DNA from 2 places in the Paracidovorax avenae ATCC 19860 genome. Region 2 is predicted to be linked to the other one. Evidence: riboswitches for the same ligand, from Rfam matches in the RefSeq annotation. Region 2 holds a riboswitch; the other holds the start of a gene.
The links. Region 2 has a riboswitch for glycine ahead of gcvT (glycine cleavage system aminomethyltransferase GcvT). Riboswitches for the same ligand answer to the same signal wherever they lie in the genome.
Positions count from the first base shown of each region.

Region 1: it holds a riboswitch for glycine, as region 2 does, so the genes downstream of both, ACAV_RS21880 (D-amino acid dehydrogenase) here and gcvT (glycine cleavage system aminomethyltransferase GcvT) in region 2, are expected to answer to the same signal.

Region 1 covers NC_015138.1:5,032,330-5,041,190, reverse strand. The annotation lists gene ACAV_RS21895 (HU family DNA-binding protein) at 1-373, opposite strand, end outside; gene ACAV_RS21890 (PhaM family polyhydroxyalkanoate granule multifunctional regulatory protein) at 674-1,624, shown strand; gene ACAV_RS21885 (FIST signal transduction protein) at 1,672-2,991, shown strand; gene ACAV_RS21880 (D-amino acid dehydrogenase) at 3,007-4,326, opposite strand; glycine riboswitch at 4,413-4,522, opposite strand; gene ACAV_RS24265 (CMD domain-containing protein) at 4,666-5,856, opposite strand; gene ACAV_RS21870 (SidA/IucD/PvdA family monooxygenase) at 5,903-7,372, opposite strand; gene ACAV_RS21865 (Bug family tripartite tricarboxylate transporter substrate binding protein) at 7,587-8,606, opposite strand; gene ACAV_RS21860 (YXWGXW repeat-containing protein) at 8,771-8,861, opposite strand, start outside.
Region 2 covers NC_015138.1:2,357,213-2,366,073, forward strand. The annotation lists gene ACAV_RS10430 (MFS transporter) at 1-743, opposite strand, end outside; gene ACAV_RS10435 (MerR family transcriptional regulator) at 778-1,803, opposite strand; gene ACAV_RS10440 (FKBP-type peptidyl-prolyl cis-trans isomerase) at 1,818-2,279, opposite strand; gene gcvP (aminomethyl-transferring glycine dehydrogenase) at 2,384-5,350, opposite strand; gene gcvH (glycine cleavage system protein GcvH) at 5,449-5,823, opposite strand; gene gcvT (glycine cleavage system aminomethyltransferase GcvT) at 5,933-7,069, opposite strand; glycine riboswitch at 7,127-7,256, opposite strand; glycine riboswitch at 7,276-7,374, opposite strand; gene ACAV_RS10460 (Lrp/AsnC family transcriptional regulator) at 7,615-8,073, shown strand; gene ACAV_RS10465 (ABC transporter ATP-binding protein) at 8,165-8,861, opposite strand, start outside.

The DNA of each region.
Region 1 (8,861 bases), 2.7 Mb from region 2:
CCTTGCCGAAGCGCTTCTTCTTGGCGGGCACTTGCTGCAGGCCGATCTTCATCAGGCCGGGCAGCGTGAATTCGCCGGAGCCCTTCTTGTGCACCGAACCCAGGATCGTGGCTTCCAGCGCGGCCATCACGGCCTTGGCGGCCTTCGGCTCCACGCCGGCCTGCTCGGCCAGGTGCGCGATCAGCGAGGTCTTGGTGAACGTGGCCTTCAGGGGCTTGAGCGCTGCGGGCGCGGCCTTCGCGGCAGGTGCTGCCTTGGGGGCAGCGGCCTTCTTCGCGGGAGCAGCCTTCTTCGCGGGTGCCGCGGCCTTCTTCACCGCGGGAGCGGCCGCCTTCTTTGCCGGGGCGGATGCGGCTTTCTTTGCAGTTGCCATGGTTGGTTTTCTCGTGTTGACGTATTGAGGATTCCAGACGGGCTGGTCGGCGGATTCTATGGCGTTTGCCCGCCTGTGGCGCGGGTTGCACGCGCTTTTGCGGCTGCAAGGTGCGCGCAGCCTCGCATCCGGAGCCTTCGGACACGTGTGCGGCGCGTGCGAAAAGCCTGTAATGGTTGCGTGGATGCAGGGGCTGGCCGCGTTGGTGGAGCCGCGCAATCGCGTTAAGCTGCCACCCACGGCGCCGGTGCCCCGGCGCAACGCAGCGGTATGTTCCGCCCCACGCAAGGAGCCCAGGCCATGAGCAGCAACGACAGCAATTCCGCCGGCAGCGACACCTCCCCCTTCGGTTTCGGGCGGTTCGTGCCGGGCTTCGATTTCCTGCAGAACCTCGCCAAGGGCGCTGCGGCGGGCATGCCGCAGATGCCGCCGCTCTCGGGCTGGGTAGCGCCCACGATCAGCGTGGAAGAGCTGGAAAAACGCATCAGCGAACTGAAGGCGGTGCAGTTCTGGCTGGACCAGAATTCCCGCGCGCTCACGGCGACCGTGCAGGCACTGGAAGTGCAGAAGATGACGCTGTCCACGCTGCAGGGCATGAACGTGGCGATGGGCGACATCGCGAAGGCGTTCACGCCGCAGGCGGCGCCGTCCTCGCAAGGGCCCGCGCCTGCGGCGCCACGCCCCGATCCCTTCGCACGGGCACCCCGTGCCGCGCCGCCCGAGCCGGCACCCGCTCCGGAGCCGGCCGCACAGGCTCCGGCGGCATCGGGACACGAGTCTGCCGGCGACACCGGCACCGAACCGCCTGCCGCCGCGCCGGGCGTGGTGGACCCGATGCAATGGTGGTCCGCGCTCACGGGCCAGTTCCAGCAGATCGCCGCCAATGCGATGAGCGATGTCTCCAAGCTGCCCGCGATGGACGCCACGCGCGGCATGGCGGCGGAGGCGCTCAAGACGGCCACCGACATGGCGACGCAGTTCGCCGCGCAAGGCATGCAGGGCATGCAGGATGCCGCGCGCCAGGCTACGGAGGCCGGCACCGCGGGCACGCGCGCCGCAGGCAAGGGCCAGGACGGCGGCGGGGCGGCCCGCAGTGCGAAGCGCCCGCCTTCCGCGGCGGCCCCTGCGCCGCGCGCCGCCGCCAGGGCCTCTTCCACGAAGGCCTCTCCCGCGAAGGCCCCGGCAGGGGCGCTGCCTGCGGGCGCACGCCGCACCGCCAGTCCCCAGCCCGGGCCGAAGGGCCGTTCCTGACGGGCGCGGCCGCCATCTGCGACCGCGGTCCACCGATGCTTCCGACCATGAAACTCTTTCCCAACGGCCATGCCACCCACCCGCAATGGCGCATGGCCGCCGCGCTGGTGCTGGCGCAGCTGCGCGCGCAGATGGCCTTGCCGCACTACGCCAGCGCGCCCACGCTCGGCGTGCTCTACATCACGGACCACTACGCGGAGGACGCGGAGGCGCTGCTCGATGTGCTCGCGGCCGAACTCCCGGAGGTGACCGACTGGAGCGGCACGGTGGGCGTGGGCGTGGCGGCGAACAATGCCGAGTATTTCGACGAGCCGGCCCTGTCGGTGATGCTGCTGGACCTGCCGCAGGACCAGTACCGCGTGTTCTCGGGCGTGGCGCCGCTGTCGCGCGGCGGTGCTTCCGCGGGCGGCTTCGTGCCGCACACGGCGCTGGTGCATGCCGATGGCGATACGCCGGACCTCGCCGAACTGATCGCGGAGATGTCGGACCGCACCGAGTCGGGCTACCTGTTCGGCGGCATCGCGGCGAGCCGCGGGCGCAGCGTGCAGTTCGCGGTGGGCGGCAACGGCAACATCGCGGGCCAGGGCGCGGCGCGGGGCGTGTTCGGCGGCGGTCTGTCGGGCGTGGCGTTCGGCAGCGGCGTGGGCATGCTGTCGCGCGTGACCCAGGGATGCCAGCCGGTCGGCCCGTTCGCGCAGATCACGCGCGCGCAGGACAACGTGGTGCTCGCGCTCGACGGCGAGCCCGCGCTGGACGTGCTGCTGGGCACGCTGGGCATCACCCTGGAAGGCGATCCACAGCCCGCGCTGCGCGCCCTGCACGCGACGCTGGCGGGCCTGGTGGACGAGGGCTCGCAGCCCATGGGGCGCACGGGCCATTTCGGCACGGACGTGCGCGTGCGGCATCTCGTCGGGCTGGATCCGATGCGGCATGGCGTGGCGCTCGCCGACAAGGTGGAGGAGGGCATGCGGCTCGCGTTCTGCCAGCGCAACGTGGCGGCGGCGCGCGCCGACCTGATGCGCATCTGCGCCGAGATCCGCGAGGAGCTGGCGCCGGAGCCGCAGGAGCCCGCGGCCGCCCCGCCGCCGTCGCATGCGGGCGAACGCGCGGCGCTGATGCGCGCGCTGGACCATGCCACCGGGGGCATGCCCGAGCGCACGATCATGGGAGCCATCTACGTGAGCTGCTCGGGCCGGGGCGGGCCGCACTTCGGCGGGCCCGGCGCCGAAATGCAGATCGTGCGGCACGCCCTGGGCGACGTGCCGCTGGTGGGGTTCTTCGCGGGCGGAGAGATCGCCCACCACCGGCTCTACGGCTACACCGGCGTGCTGACCGTGTTCACCTGCGCGGGCCCGGGCGAAGCTTAGGCCGCGCCCGGGTGCTCAGGCCAGCGCCGGTACGGCGGTGCGGCCCCGCGGCATGCCCGTGAAGGCGAAATCCACCTCGGGCACGATCCCGCTCACGATGCTGGCGATGGCGCGGCCCGAGCCGCAGGCATGCGTCCAGCCCAGCGTGCCGTGGCCGGTGTTGAGGAACAGGTTGGGCAGCTTCGTGCGGCCGATGAGCGGCACGTTGCTCGGCGTGGCCGGGCGCAGGCCCGACCAGAACTGTGCCTGCGAGGTGTCGCCCGCGCCGGGGAACAATTGCTCCACGCGCTTCACGATGGCCTCGCAGCGCACCGGGTGGAGGTCGCGGCCGTAGCCGTTGAGTTCCGCGGTGCCGGCGATGCGCATCACGTCGCGCGCCGGCTGGCCGTCCCGGGCCGCGCGGGTGTAACGCGAGAAGACCAGCTTGTATTCGTCGTCCGTCAGGCTGACCTCGTAGGCGGCGGAGGCATCGCGCACGGGCAGCGTCACCGAATAGCCCTTGGCCGGATAGATGGGCAGGCGCAGGCCCAGCGGCTCGGCCAGCAGCGGGCTGAACGAGCCCATGGCCAGCACGTAGGCATCGCCGCGCACGCGCTCGAAGCGGCCTTCCGCGTCGGTGATCTCCACGTGGTCGATGGCCCCGGCCGCAGTGCGCAGCGCCGTGATGTGGCAGCCCATGCGAAAGCGCACGCCGGCCTGTTCGGCCCGCTGGGCCAGCGCGCGCGTGAAGGCATTGGCGTCGCCGGATTCGTCGGCATCGGTGTAGGTGGCGCCCGCCAGCTGGGAGCGGATGGAAGCCAGGGCCGGTTCGATGCGCACGGCCTCGTCGGCGCTCACCACGCGGCGTTCGCAGCCGAGCTGGCGCATCTGCTCGGCCGGTGCGAGCGCTCCGTCGAATTCCTTGCGGCTGGTGTAGAAGTGCAGGATGCCCTGCGCTCGCTGGTCGTACTGGATGCCGGTGTCGCGGCGCAGCTGCTGCAGCGTTTCGCGGCTGTAGGTGCCCAGGCGCACGATCTGCTCGATGTTGTGGCGCGTGCGCGCCGGCGTGCATTCGCGCAGGAACTGCAGGCCCCAGAGCCACTGGCGCATGTCGGAGCGCAGGCGGAAGAGCAGCGGCGCATCTTCCCGGCCCAGCCATTGCAGCAGCTTGAGCGGGGCACCCGGGTTGGCCCACGGCTCGGCGTGGCTCACTGAGATCTGGCCGCCGTTGGCGAAGCTGGTTTCCGCGCCGGGCGTGGCCTGGCGGTCGATCACGGTCACTTCGTGGCCGAGCTGCTGGAGGAAATAGGCGGAGGTGGTGCCGAGCAAGCCGGCGCCGAGGACGATCACGCGCATCTTCAAACCTTTCGAGGGTGAAGCGCCGGGCGTGCGCGTGCAGGCAGCTATGGGTCGATAGCGTGCAGCAGGCGCGTGGCCCGGCTGCCGCTCCCCCTGTCCTTGGTACCTGAGAGATTCACCCCGCGGCCAACACGGCGCAGGGCTTGCTCCTTCGGTGCGCCACAGGCTGTGGCGGCTCTCCAGACGGCATTCGATGGTGTGCAGTACGGTACCTGAGCGTGTATGGGAGTTTGCGCCTTCGGTGGAACGCCAGCCGGGCCGGGCCGTTCGCTCTCCTGCGGGGCGGATCGTAGCAGCGAAACCGCGCCGCGCATAGCGTCCGGCGCGGCCGCGGGTTCAGCCGGCCTGCGGGAAGACGGCTTCGCCCAGGTTCAGCATCAGCCGGTTGGCCCAGGCGAACAGGGCGGCGGCGTGCAGAGCGTCCAGGATCTCGAGGTCGGACAGGCCGGCGTCGCGCAGCGGCTGCAGGTGCTGCGCGCCGAACGTGCCGGGCGTGCGCGTGAGCGCGGCGCTGGCCTGCACGATGGCGCGTTCGCGCGCATTGGTGCCGGCGGTGTCGGGTTCCTGGAAGATCTGCGCCATCACGTCGTTGCGCTTGGCCAGTTGCTCGAAGCGCTGGGCGTGCACGGAGGCGCAGTACACGCAGCCGTTCACGCGCGAGACCACGGTGCTGGCGACTTCGCGCTCGGCGCGGGCGAGGCCGCCCGGCGCGTACATGATGGCGTTGAAGGCCTGCGAGCGCTCGGACAGCACGCGGGGCTGGTGCGCCAGCAGCAGGTAGAAGTCCGACGTGCGGGCCTTGGGATGGCTGAGGTCGAGCACTGCGTTCTGCTCGGGGGTGGCCGTGGCGGGATCGAGCACGGGCAGCCAGGCTTTCCAGTCCAGCGTTTCGCTGGTGTAGCCGTTCACGCGCAGCGGCTCGCCGGGCGCGGGCAGGTTGGCGGGATGGACGAAGGGGGCGGCGTCCGCCGGTTGCGCTGCGGTAGCGGCCGGCGCGGCGCCTGTCTCGCCCAGTTGCGCCAGCGCGGCCACGCCGGCCACCACGCGCAACTGGTAGGTGACGAAGCCGATCAGCTGGGCGAGCAGCACCGTGTCCGGCACCGGGAGGCCCGCGGCGGGCAGGGCCTGCAGGGCGGCCTGGTCGCTTTCGGCGGGGTGCGTGGCGAGCGTGCGCGCGAAATGCACGATGGCCTGCAGGCGGGCGTCCGCGATCGCGGCGTCGGGCGCATCGACGAGCGCCTGCACGGCCGGCGGGGGATGCAGGGGCTGGAGGGCCGCGCGGTAGTGCGCCGCCAGCGCGGGCAGGCCGCTCACGCGGGCGATGTCGTGCGCCACGGCCAGGCGCTCGGCCTGCGTGAGGCCGCCGGGCAGGCCGGGGCCGAAGAGGGCGTCTTCGCAGCCCTGCGTGGCCGTGGCGACCTTGTCGCGCTGGTGGCGCACGGCATGGGCCGCGCTGCCGGGCACGAGGCCGGCGATGTGGTCGATGGTGTCGCGGGATGCGGTGGTGGTAGCGGCGGTGTCGGTCATTGGCAATCCGTTGCAGTGGGCAGGAAGAGAGGGCGGGGGCGGCAGGTCAGCCGGGCAGGACGCGCCGGGCGGTGTCCGCGGGCGTCCATTCGTCGCCCAGCAGTTCGGGCTCGGCATAGGCCTGCAGCACGCCGAAGTGGTAATCCACATCCTCGCGGTAGAACAGGCTGGCAAGGCCGGTGGCCAGCCGGCGCGCGCCGTCGCTGATGGCAGGGATGTCGCCCGAGACGGTGCCGTGCGACAGCGCGGCTGGATAGCAGAAGCAGTGCACGCGCTCCAGGCCGGGGCAGTCACCGGGCAACTTCTCCCGGAACTCGAACACGGGGCCCAGGTCGGGCGAGTCGGCCAGTTCCTGGTCTTCGTCGCCCGGCGGCGGGGTGTAGCGCGTGCCCCAGGTGCGCACGTGGGGAGCGATGGCCGCGAACTCGGGCTTCTGCGCCCAGTCGATGGCGAAACCGGTCGAGACGATCAGGAAGTCGAAGGCGAAGGTGCCGTGCGGCGTGGCGACATGCAGCGCGCCGTCGGCCGGGTTCTCCCGCACGCCCTGCACCGGGCAGCCCAAGTGGAAGAAGGCGTTGGGGTGGCGCGAGACGCGCAGCGTGCTGCCGTGCGGCGGCGGCACCTGCGTGGTGTTGATGTAGTGGCGGATGCGCCACTTCCAGGCGTCCGGCAGGTCGTGGTGGCCGTGCGTGAGGCCGGGCACGCCCGAGCCCTTGGACTTGTTGATGCGGGGCAGGTCGGGGCGGCGCACCAGCAGGTCCACGCTGGCGGCACCGGATTCCAGCGCCGTGGCGGCGCTGTCCATGGCCGACGAGCCGGCGCCCACCACGCCCACGCGCAGGCCGCGCAGCGTGGCGTAGTCCAGCACATCGGACGAATGCGCCCAGCGGCCGCGGCCGACCCCCTGCATGAAAGCCGGGATCTGCGGCCCGCCCAGGCCGTCGCGGCCGGTGGCCAGCACCACGCGGCGCGCGAACCAGGTCGTGGCCTGGCCCTGCGCCTGCACGTCCACCTCCACCAGCCCGTCGCCGCGCGGCCGCACGGCGGTGACCGCATGGCCGTTGCGCACGTCGGCCCGGGTGACGCGCCGGTACCAGCGCAGGTAGTCCATCCACTGCAGCCGCGGGATCTTGTCGAGCGCGGCCCAGGCGTCGTCGCCCCACTGGGCCTCGAACCACGCACGGAAGGTGAGCGAAGGCACGCCCAGCGCCGGGCCCGTCAGCTCCTTGGGCGAGCGCAGCGTTTCCATGCGCGCCGTGGTGGCCCAGGGCCCTTCGTGGTCCTCCGGCGCGCGGTCCAGCAGCACCGCAGGGATGCCCTGCTGCGCCAGCGCCATGCTGGCCGCCAGCCCCGCCTGGCCGGCGCCGATGATGAGCACGTCGATGACCGGCCGGCCCGCGTGCGTGCGCTGCGGCAGCCAGGCCTTCGCGCGCCAGTTGAGGGTCAGCAGATCGTGCTGCAGCCGCTGTTCAAGAGCAGCCAGCCCGGCCGCGCCCAGAGGGGAGGAGATAGCCATGGAAAAGATCGATGCAGTAGCAGAGCAGGTAGTGCGATGGGATGCGATGGCAATGCCGGGCCGGCTTCGTCACGGCGCCTGAAACCGGCGCGGCCCAAAGCCAGCGACCCCCGCGGAACTGGCTCCGCCAGGCCGCTGGGGGTGCCCCCCTTCCCGAGGCGCGCAGCGCCACGAGAGAAGGGGGGAGCGGCGAAGCCGCTCAGGGGGTTGTCCTCTAGTCCACGCTGATTTTCGCGTCCTTCACCACCTGCGCCCACTTGGCCCGGTCCTTGTGCACGGTCTGGGCGAACTGCTCCGGCGTCTCGATGCGCACCGTGTTGCCCTGCGACTCGAAGCGCTGGCGCACCTCGGGCTGTTCCAGCACCTCGCGCAGCGCGGTGTTGAGCTTGCGCACGATGGCCGGGTCCGTGCCCTTGGGCGCGAAGATGCCGAACCAGATGGAGCTGTCGAAGCCCTGGGTGCCGGGCAGCCCGCTCGATGCGATGCTGGGAACCTCCTTCACGGCGGCCACGGGCTTCGCGGTGGTCACGCCCAGCAGGCGCACCTTGCCGGCCTTGTAGTGCGGCAGCACGGTCTGCACCTGGTTCATGATGCAGCAGGTCTCGCCGCGCACCACCGACGTGATGGCCTCCGGGCCGCCCTTGTAGGGCACGTGCACCATGTTCAGGCCCAGGCGCGCGTTGAATTCGGCGAACGCCATGTGGGTGCCGGCGCCGTTGCCGGTGGAGGCGTAGTTGTACTTGCCGGGATTGGCCTTCACGATGTCGACGAATTCCTGCAGCGTCTTCGCGTCGATCACGTTCGGGTTCACGGTGAGCACGTTGGACACGTCGATGAGCGTGCCCACGGGCACGAAGTCGGCCTCCACGTCGAAAGGCAGCGTCTTGTAGAGCGCGGCATTGCTGCCGTGCGTGGCCGCGGTGCCGAAGGCCAGCGTGTAGCCGTCCGGCTTCGCGCGGGCGACGTACTCGCTGGCGATGTTGCCCGCGGCGCCGGACTTGTAGTCGATGATGACCGGCTGGCCCAGCTTCTGGCTGAGCGGCTCCTGCACGGAGCGGGCCACCACGTCCACGCCCGAGCCGGCCGGGAAGCCCATGATGAGCGTGACGGGCTGGCGCGGCCAGTCGGCGGCGCCGTGCGGATCCGCCGCGAGGGCGGGGGAGGCGGCGGCCAGGGCCGCGGCGGCGAGCGCGGCGGCACCCAGCCAGGAGAAGGAATCGGAAAGACGGCGCATGCGAAGGGTCCCAGGAAAGAACAGGATCCCTGCCCGGACAGGGCCGCCCGGGTGGGGCGGTCCGGTGGGAAGCAAGGAATGCGCCATTGTGGGCAAGGCTTCATGCCCGCCCGCCCATATGGTTATGGGGTATGGCCCCCGGCGCCGGCCGGGCGGCAGGGGGATCAGCGCCGGTAGGGATCGTCGGGCCGGCGGTCGTAGCGGTTGGGCACGCCGTCGCCGTCGCGGTCCCACCCGCCACGGCGCATCTCCCAG
Region 2 (8,861 bases):
GTGCGCAGCGGCCGGTCGCGCCAGGCATGGGAAAGACCCTGGGCGACGGCCGCCAGCACCGCGCCCCCGCCCGGAACCGCTCCAGGCGCGGGTGCATGCAGCCGCACCCGGCCGAGCATCCATGCGGACACCACGAAGCTGAGCGCGTCCACCGCGAAGGCGAAGCCGATCCCCGTGCGGTCCGCCGCCTTCGTGCCCGCGCCGCCGAAGCCCGCGATCAGCAGGCCGGCGAGCAGCGGGCCCACGGACATGCCGACCTGCCGCAATCCCATGCCGATGCTGTTGGCCGCATGCAACTGCGCCCGGCCCACCACGCGCGGCGTGATGGAGGTAGCGGCCGGGATGCTGAACGCGGTGGAGATACCGAGCGCCAGCGACAGCGCGTAGAGCGCCCAGAGCGGGCAGTGGCCTGCCAGTACCAGTGCGGCCAGCAGCCCGGTCAGCGCGGCGTTCAGCCAGCGCGTCAGGCGCAGCACCCGCAGCGGCGAATGCCGGTCCACGATGGCACCGCCCACGAGGATGAAGACGGCGCGGGGCACGCTCATGAGGGCCAGCACGGTGCCCAGCACGCGCGTGTCGTCCGTGGTCTGCAGCACCAGCCAGGGCATGGCGATCAGCGAGAACTGGTCACCCAGCAAGGACAGCGCCGAGCTGGCCGTGAGCCAGCGGAAGCCGGCGTTGCGCGACAGCGGCGTGCCGGGCGGCAGGGGCGCGGAGGATGGGGAATTCGATTCAGTAGCCATGGCCCCGACTGTGAAGCCTCACGTTGCGTGAGGGTCAAGCGGGCCCTGGCGCCTGTTGTGCGAATGCCTGCGCGGATTCCAGGTAGGCGCGCGCCACCTCGCTCAAGGGGGTGCCCGCGCGCAGCAGGGGCTCGCTGGCCGCGGCCGTGAGCAGCCTGCGCCGCAATTCCGGGTCCCGGCATGTCAGAGTGTCCAGCAGCTCGCTCCAGCGACGGCACGCGGCCCGGGCCTCAGCGCTGTCCGGCGGTACCTGCCGTGCGACCAGGGCCTGCACTTGCGCATCGAGCGCCGCCCAGTCCGTGTAGGGAACGTGCCCCAGGCGGTACAGGTCCGGCAGGTCGATGTAGCGGGTGAGCAGCGCCACGCGCAACTGGATGGCGGATTCGATGTAGGCGATCATGTCGCCGGAAGGCGCATGGTTGCGGCCCTGGGTGCCCGGCTCGGTGCGGAACATGTGGCCCCAGCGGTCCAGCAGCGCCATGTCGCCGTCCATCCAGTGCAGCATCAGCCCCATCCATCGGTAGGCCAGCCGCTGCACCTCCGGATCCTGGGGCGGCAGGCCGCGGTCCATCGCGGCGCGCACGAGGTCGCGTACCACGGTCCAGTCGGCCTCGATGCGTTTCCAGTTGCCGAAGATCTTCTGGAGCTCGGCGGCGCTGAAATACTTGCCGTACGTGCCCATCAGGGCCAGCGTCTCCAGCCAGTCCCCCATGCCGGGCGCAGGGCCGGCCACCAGCCCGTTGCGCAACAGGGTCAGCCGGCCGCGCAGCTCGGTGGCCTGGGTGATCTGCCGGTCCAGCGCCTGGATCTGCTGCGCGATGATGGACTCAGGGTCCGGACCCCCGCCCTGCAGCAGGCCTGCGATGTCGCCGAGCGCCAGGCCGAGGTGGCGCAGGGTCTGGATGGCATGCAGCCGCTGCACGTCCGCCTCGCTGTAGAGGCGGTAGCCGGATTCCGAGCGCGCGGAGGGCCGCAGCAGCCCGATCTCGTCGTAATGGTGCAGCGCGCGCACCGTCAGGCCGGTGCGCCGGGCCAGCTCGCCCACCCGCAGCCGCTGCATGGCACGCGCTCCGCTCAGCGGCGCACGGAGACCAGTTCGACCTCGAAGCGCAGCGTGGCATTGGGCGGAATCACGCCGCCGGCGCCGGCCGCACCGTAGGCGATGGCGGGCGGGCAGGTGAGGCGGGCCTTGCCGCCCGGCTTCATGCGCTGCACGCCTTCGGTCCAGCAGGGGATCACGCGGTTGAGCGGGAATTCGGTGGGCTCGCCGCGCTTGTAGGAGCTGTCGAACTCCTTGCCGTCCAGGAACGTGCCGCGGTAGTGCACCTTCACCACGTCCGTGGCCTTGGGCGATTCGCCCGTGCCTTCCTTGATCGACTCGTACACCAGGCCGCTGGCGGTGGTGACGGGTGCCGGTGCGGCAGCGGCCGAAGCGGCGGGTGCAGCGGGTGCGGCAGGGGCGGCGGTCGGCTTCTGTGCGCAGGCGGTACCGGCCAGCAGGACGGCGGCGAGAGCGGGCAGGAAGGTCTTCTTCACGGTTCGGGTCTCCGGTCAAAAGACGCGATGGTAGCCGGCCTGCGCCGCCGGGCATCGCTGCCGGCGTGCACAGGCACGGTCCACGCTCTGGCTCCGGCTCTGGCTCACGCGAAGTCGGACACCGGCACGCAGCTGCAGAACAGGTTGCGGTCGCCGTAGACGTTGTCCACCCGGCCCACGGGCGACCAGTACTTGGCCTGCCGCAGCGCCGCGACCGGATAGGCCGCCGCCTCGCGCGGGTAGGGATGCGTCCACTCGCCGCCCAGCAGGCTGTGCGCGGTGTGGGGCGCGTTCTTGAGCGGGTTGTCGTCCTGCGGCCACTCGCCCTGCTCGATGCGGCGGATCTCGCCGCGGATGGCGATCATCGCGTCGATGAAGCGGTCCAGCTCGGCCAGCGTCTCGCTTTCGGTGGGCTCCACCATGAGCGTGTTGGGCACGGGGAAGGAGAGCGTGGGCGCGTGGAAGCCGTAGTCGATCAGCCGCTTGGCGACGTCCTCGGCCATCACGCCGCTGGTCTCCTTGAAGCCGCGCAGGTCCAGGATGCACTCGTGCGCCACATGGCCGTTGGCGCTCGCGTACAGCGTGGGATAGTGGTCCTTCAGGCGCGCGCTGATGTAGTTGGCCGAGAGGATGGCCGTCTCGGTGGCGGCGCGCAGGCCGTCCGGGCCCATCATGCGGATGTACATCCAACTGATCGGCAGCACCGCGGCATTGCCCAGCGGGGCGGCACTGACAGCCCCCACGCTACCCACTGCGTGTGGTTCGCTGCCCCCCAGGGGGGCCTTCGCCAGCTTGGGGCGGCCCGGCGCTGGCTCAAGCGCACCTTGTGCGCCAGCAGTGGCATGGCCCGGCAGGTAGGGCACGAGGTCTTCCACCACGCAGACGGGGCCGACGCCGGGGCCGCCGCCGCCGTGCGGGATGCAGAAGGTCTTGTGCAGGTTCAGGTGGCTCACGTCGCCGCCGAAGGCGCCGGGCGCGGCCACGCCCACCATGGCGTTCATGTTGGCGCCGTCCACGTACACGCGGCCGCCGTGGCGGTGCACGAGCTGGCAGAGTTCCTTCACCTGCGTCTCGAACACGCCGTGCGTGCTGGGGTAGGTGATCATCACGCAGGCGAGCTTCTCGGCATGCTGCTCGCACTTGGCGCGCAGGTCGTCCATGTCGACGTTGCCGTTCGCATCGCAGGCCGTCACCACCACCTGCATGCCCACCATCTGGGCGCTGGCCGGGTTGGTGCCGTGCGCGCTGCTCGGGATCAGGCAGATGTTGCGGTGGCCCTGGCCCTGCGCCGCATGGTAGGCACGGATGGCCAGCAGGCCCGCGTATTCGCCCTGCGACCCGGCGTTGGGCTGCAGGCTGATGCCGGCGTAGCCCGTGGCCTGGCAGAGCCAGGCGCGCAGTTGCTCGTCGAGCTGGCGGTAGCCTTCCAGCTGGTCGGCGGGCGCGAACGGGTGCACCTGCGCGAATTCCGGCCAGGTGATCGGGATCATCTCGCTCGTGGCGTTCAGCTTCATGGTGCAGCTGCCCAGCGGGATCATGCTGCGGTCGAGCGCCAGGTCCTTGTCCGAGAGCTGGCGGATGTAGCGCAGCATGCCCGTCTCGGAATGGTGGGTGTTGAACACCGGGTGCGTGAGGAAGGCGCTCTTGCGAAGCAGTTCTGCAGGGATCAGCGGGTTCACGCCATCCGCGAAATCCTCGATGCGGGGCAGGGCCTGCCCGTCGGTGGCGAAGATCGACCAGAGCAGTTCGATGTCGGCCCGGGTCGTGGTTTCGTCGAGCGAGATGCAGAGGTAGTCGTTCCAGGCCACGCGCAGGTTGGCGCCGCGCTCCACGGCGCGCGCCAGCAGCGCGCCGGTCTGCTCTTTCGTGTGCAGGCACAGCGTGTCGAAGGCCGACTCGTGGTGGTGCGCGGTATGGCCGAGCGCCACGAGGCCCTTGGCCAGGATGGCCGTGAAGCTCGCCACGCGCTGTGCGATGCGCTTGAGGCCTTCGGGCCCGTGGTAGACGGCATACATGCTGGCGATCACCGCCGGCAGCACCTGCGCCGTGCAGATGTTGGAGGTGGCCTTCTCGCGGCGGATGTGCTGCTCGCGCGTCTGCAGCGCGAGGCGGTAGGCCGGCTGGCCGTGCGCGTCCACGCTCACGCCCACGAGGCGGCCGGGCAGCGAGCGCTTGAAGTCGTCGCGGCAGGCCATGAAGGCGGCATGCGGGCCACCCGCGCCCATCGGCATGCCGAAGCGCTGCGTGCTGCCCACGACGATGTCCGCGCCCCATTCGCCGGGCGGCACCAGCAGCGTGAGCGCCAGCAGATCGGCGCACACGATCGCGGCAGCCTGCTTCGCGTGGATCTTCTCCACGTCGGCGCTCCAGTCGGCGAGCCAGCCGCTGCTGGCAGGGTACTGGATCACGGCGGCGAAGAAGTCGCCCTCGATCGCGGCGTTCCATTCGGCCTCGGAGTCCGCCACCACCACCGTGATGCCCAGGGGTTCGGCACGCGTGCGGATCACCTCGATGGTCTGCGGATGCGTGTCGCCCGAGACGACGAGCGTCTGGCTCTTCGACTTGACGGAGCGCTTGGCGAGTGTCATGGCCTCGGCCGCGGCCGTGGCTTCGTCCAGCATCGAGGCGTTGGCGATGGGCATGCCCGTGAGGTCGCACACCATCGTCTGGAAGTTGACCAGGGCCTCCATGCGGCCCTGCGAGATCTCGGCCTGGTAGGGCGTGTAGGCGGTGTACCAGGCGGGGTTTTCCAGGATGTTGCGCAGGATCACGCCCGGCGTGTGCGTGCCGTAGTAACCCTGGCCGATGAAGCTGCGCAGCACGCGGTTCTTCGAGGCGATGGCCTTGAGTTCCGCGAGCGCCACCGCCTCGGTCGTGGCGGGCGGCAACTCCATCGGCGCAGTGCGGGCGATGGAGCGCGGCACGATGCTCTCCACCAGCGCCGCGCGCGAGGCCTCGCCGATGGCCGAGAGCATGCGCTGTTCGTCCGCGGCATCGATGCCGATGTGGCGGGGCTGGAATTCGGCGGCGTTTTCAAGCGCGCCAAGCGGCGGGAAGGTGGGCGTCGGCATGGGGAGGGTCCCGTTCAGCGGGCGGGGAAGGGAAAGGAAAAAGGAAAAAGGAAAAGGGTGCGCGGCGTCGGGCGGAGCGCCGCGCACCGGCGCGGGGCTCAGCTGTTCTTGGCGAACTCGGTGTAGGTCGTCTCGTCCATCAGCGATGCGAGCTGCGACGGATCGGAGAGGCGCACCTTGAAGAACCAGCCCGCGCCCAGCGGGTCGGAGTTGGCGAGCGCGGGGTCGGCGCGCAGCTCCTCGTTCACCTCCACGATCTCGCCGGACACGGGCATGTACACGTCGGCGGCGGCCTTCACCGATTCGACGACGCCGGCCACCTCGCCCTGCGCGAAGGTCTTGCCCACCTCGGGCAGATCGACGAACACCACGTCGCCCAGCGCGTCCTGCGCATGGACGGTGATGCCGACGACGGCGGCGCCGGCATCGGCGGCGTTGATCCACTCGTGGTCGCGGGAATACTGGATGGTCATGGGGGCTCCTGGATGAGAAAGTGGGTGTCCGCCGGGGCGGACGAAAACAGGGAAGAAAAGAAATCCCTCGGCAGGGAATGGCGACTGTAGCCGCGGGCCGCGGCCTTTTTCAGCCGCGGTGGTAGCGCGGCGGCAGGAAGGGCAGGGCGCACACTTCCATCGGCACGGCCTTGCCGCGCACGATGGCGTGCACCACGGTGCCGAGTTCGGCGAACGCCGGGGCGACGTAGCCCATCGCGATGGGCTGGTTCACGCTCGGGCCCAGCAGGCCGCTGGTCACCTCGCCGATGGCCGCGCCCTCGGGGCTCTGCAGGGCCGTGTGCTCGCGCACCGGCACGCGCTCGCGGGCGACGAGGCCCACGCGGCGGCGCGCGAGCCGGGCCGGGTCGTCGATCTGCGCCAGCACCTGGTCCGCGCCGGGAAAGCCCCCCGCGCGCGCGCCGCCCGTGCGGCGCACCTTCTGGATGGCCCAGTTCAGCGCGGCCTCGGGCGGTGTGGTGGTGGTGTCGATGTCGTTGCCGTAGAGGCACAGGCCCGCTTCGAGCCTGAGGGAATTGCGCGCGCCCAGGCCGATGGGCTTCACCTCGGGCTGGGCCAGCAGCGCGCGGGCCAGCGCCTCGGCCTGGGAGGCGGGCACGGAGATCTCGAAACCGTCCTCGCCCGTGTAGCCGCTGCGGGTCACGAAGCAGTCGCAGCCGGCGATCTCGAAGCGCCCGCCGGTCATGAACACCAGCGCGGCGGTGGCGGGCGCGAGGCGTGCCAGCGCCGCGGCGGCCTGCGGGCCCTGCAGCGCCAGCAGGGCCTGCTCGGGCATCGGCACCACCTCGCAGCGGTGGCCGATGCGCGCCTGGATGTGGGCGATGTCGCCGGCCTTGCAGGCGCCGTTGACGATCACGAACAGGTCGTCGCCCCGGTTCACGAACATCAGGTCGTCGATGATGCCGCCCGCGTCGTTCAGCAACAGGCCGTAGCGTTGTTTTCCGACGCCGAGGCCGATCACGTCCACGGGCACCAGGGTCTCGAACGCGGCGGCGGCGTCGGCGCCCACGAGGCGCAGCTGGCCCATGTGCGAGACGTCGAACAGCCCGGCGGCCTGCCGCGTGTGCAGGTGCTCGGCCATCAGGCCGGCGGGGTACTGCACGGGCATGGAATAGCCCGCGAAGGGCACCATGCGGGCGCCGAGTTCGAGATGCAGCGCGTGCAGGGGCGTGGAAAGCAGGGCGGAGGGGGAGGCGTCGGCGGACATGGGCGGGCTTTCGGGCAAGGGCAATGGGGCACGCGCGGCGCCATCGGTGCGCCACGCGATCTGCCCGCTGTCCGCTTTACCTGAGAGATTCACGCCGCCTGGGCGCTCGCGGACATCGCGGCGCCCGGGTGGGGCTTGCTCCTTCGGTGGACCCGCACGGGGCGGGCCTCTCTCCAGCCGGGGGAACGCCCGCATCCCTGCGGGCGCCTTGCCAGTCCTTTTGCCTGAGCGTTCGGGAATCCCCTGCGCCTTCGGCGGCGCCGGCGGCCCGTTGCGGGCGCGGCGCTCTCTCCTGACGGGGCGGATTCTAACGGCAGCGCGCGGGGGGCGGGGTCGTTCGCGCGGATGTTTTCCGATCCTGGTGCCAAGCACCCCGGCCGGCGGTAACCGGCCGGGGCCTTGCCCGTTGCGTGCGCCCGGGTAAGGGCGTCCCGTGGCGGAAAGTATGCGGGGCGGGGCGCCGATGGATTTTTTGAATTTGCGGGGAATGGGCGCTGCTGCAGAAAATTCTTCTGCCGCCGCGCGGCCACGCGCACAATGCATCCATGGACCGCATCGACCGAAGAATCCTGGCCGTCCTGCAGGCCGACGCGCGCGCGAGCCTGCAGGAAATCGGGCAGGCCGTGGGCCTGAGCCCATCGCCGTGCTGGGGCCGCATCCGCAAGATGGAAGAGGCCGGCGTGATCGAGGGCTACACCGTGCGCCTCAACGCCCAGGCGCTCGACCTGGCCGATACCGTGCTCGTGCAGGTCACGCTCGACAGCCATTCCGACAACACCCTGGAGAAGTTCGGCGAAACGCTCGCGAGCATTCCCGAGGTGATCGAGGCGCACCTCGTCTCCGGCGACTACGACTACCTGCTGCGCGTGGTGGTCAAGGACACGCGCGACTACGAGCGCCTGCTGCGCGAGAAGCTCTACCGCATCAAGGGCATTCGCCACAGCCGCTCCAGCTTCGTGCTGCGCACGCTCAAGAAGGCCGATCTGCCGCTGCGCACGGACTGAATCGGGCCTTTTGGGAGCCGGGGATGCTCCATGTCGCCGTATTTGCTATGTTGTTCGCTATTAAATAAGTAGCATCTGGCGGTGGACGAGTTCAGCCGAGCAGCAGCGCGTCGTCCGCCAGCTTCTCGCCGCGCACGGTCTCGAACATGCGCAGCAGGTCGGGCACGTCCAGGCGGCTGCGCTCCTCGCCCGACACGTCCAGCACCACCTGGCCCTGGTGCAGCATCACCGTGCGGTCGCCCACGTCCAGCGCCTGCCGCATGCTGTGCGTGACCATCATCGCCGTGAGCCGGCTCTCGGCCACGATGCGCGCGGTGAGCTGCAGCACGAAGTCGGCCGTGCGCGGGTCGAGGGCGGCGGTGTGTTCGTCCAGCAGCAGGATGCGCGAGGGCTGCAGCGCGGCCATGAGCAGGCTCACGGCCTGCCGCTGCCCGCCCGAGAGCAGGCCGATGCGGTCCGCCAGGCGGTTCTCCAGCCCCAGGCCCAGCGTGGCGAGCCGCTCGCGGAAGAGGGCGCGGTCGGTCGCCTTCACGGCGCCGCGCAGGCCCCGGCCCGCGCCGCGCTGGCGGGCCAGCGCCATGTTCTCCTCGATGGTGAGGTCTTCGCAGGTGCCGGCCATGGGGTCCTGGAAGACGCGCGCCACGCGCGGCGCGCGCTCCCACACGGGCAGGCGCGTGACGTCCTCGCCGTCGATGGCGATGCGGCCCGCGTCCACGCCCAGGTCGCCCGAGATGGCGTTGAGGAAGGTGGATTTGCCGGCCCCGTTGGAGCCGATGACGGTGACGAAC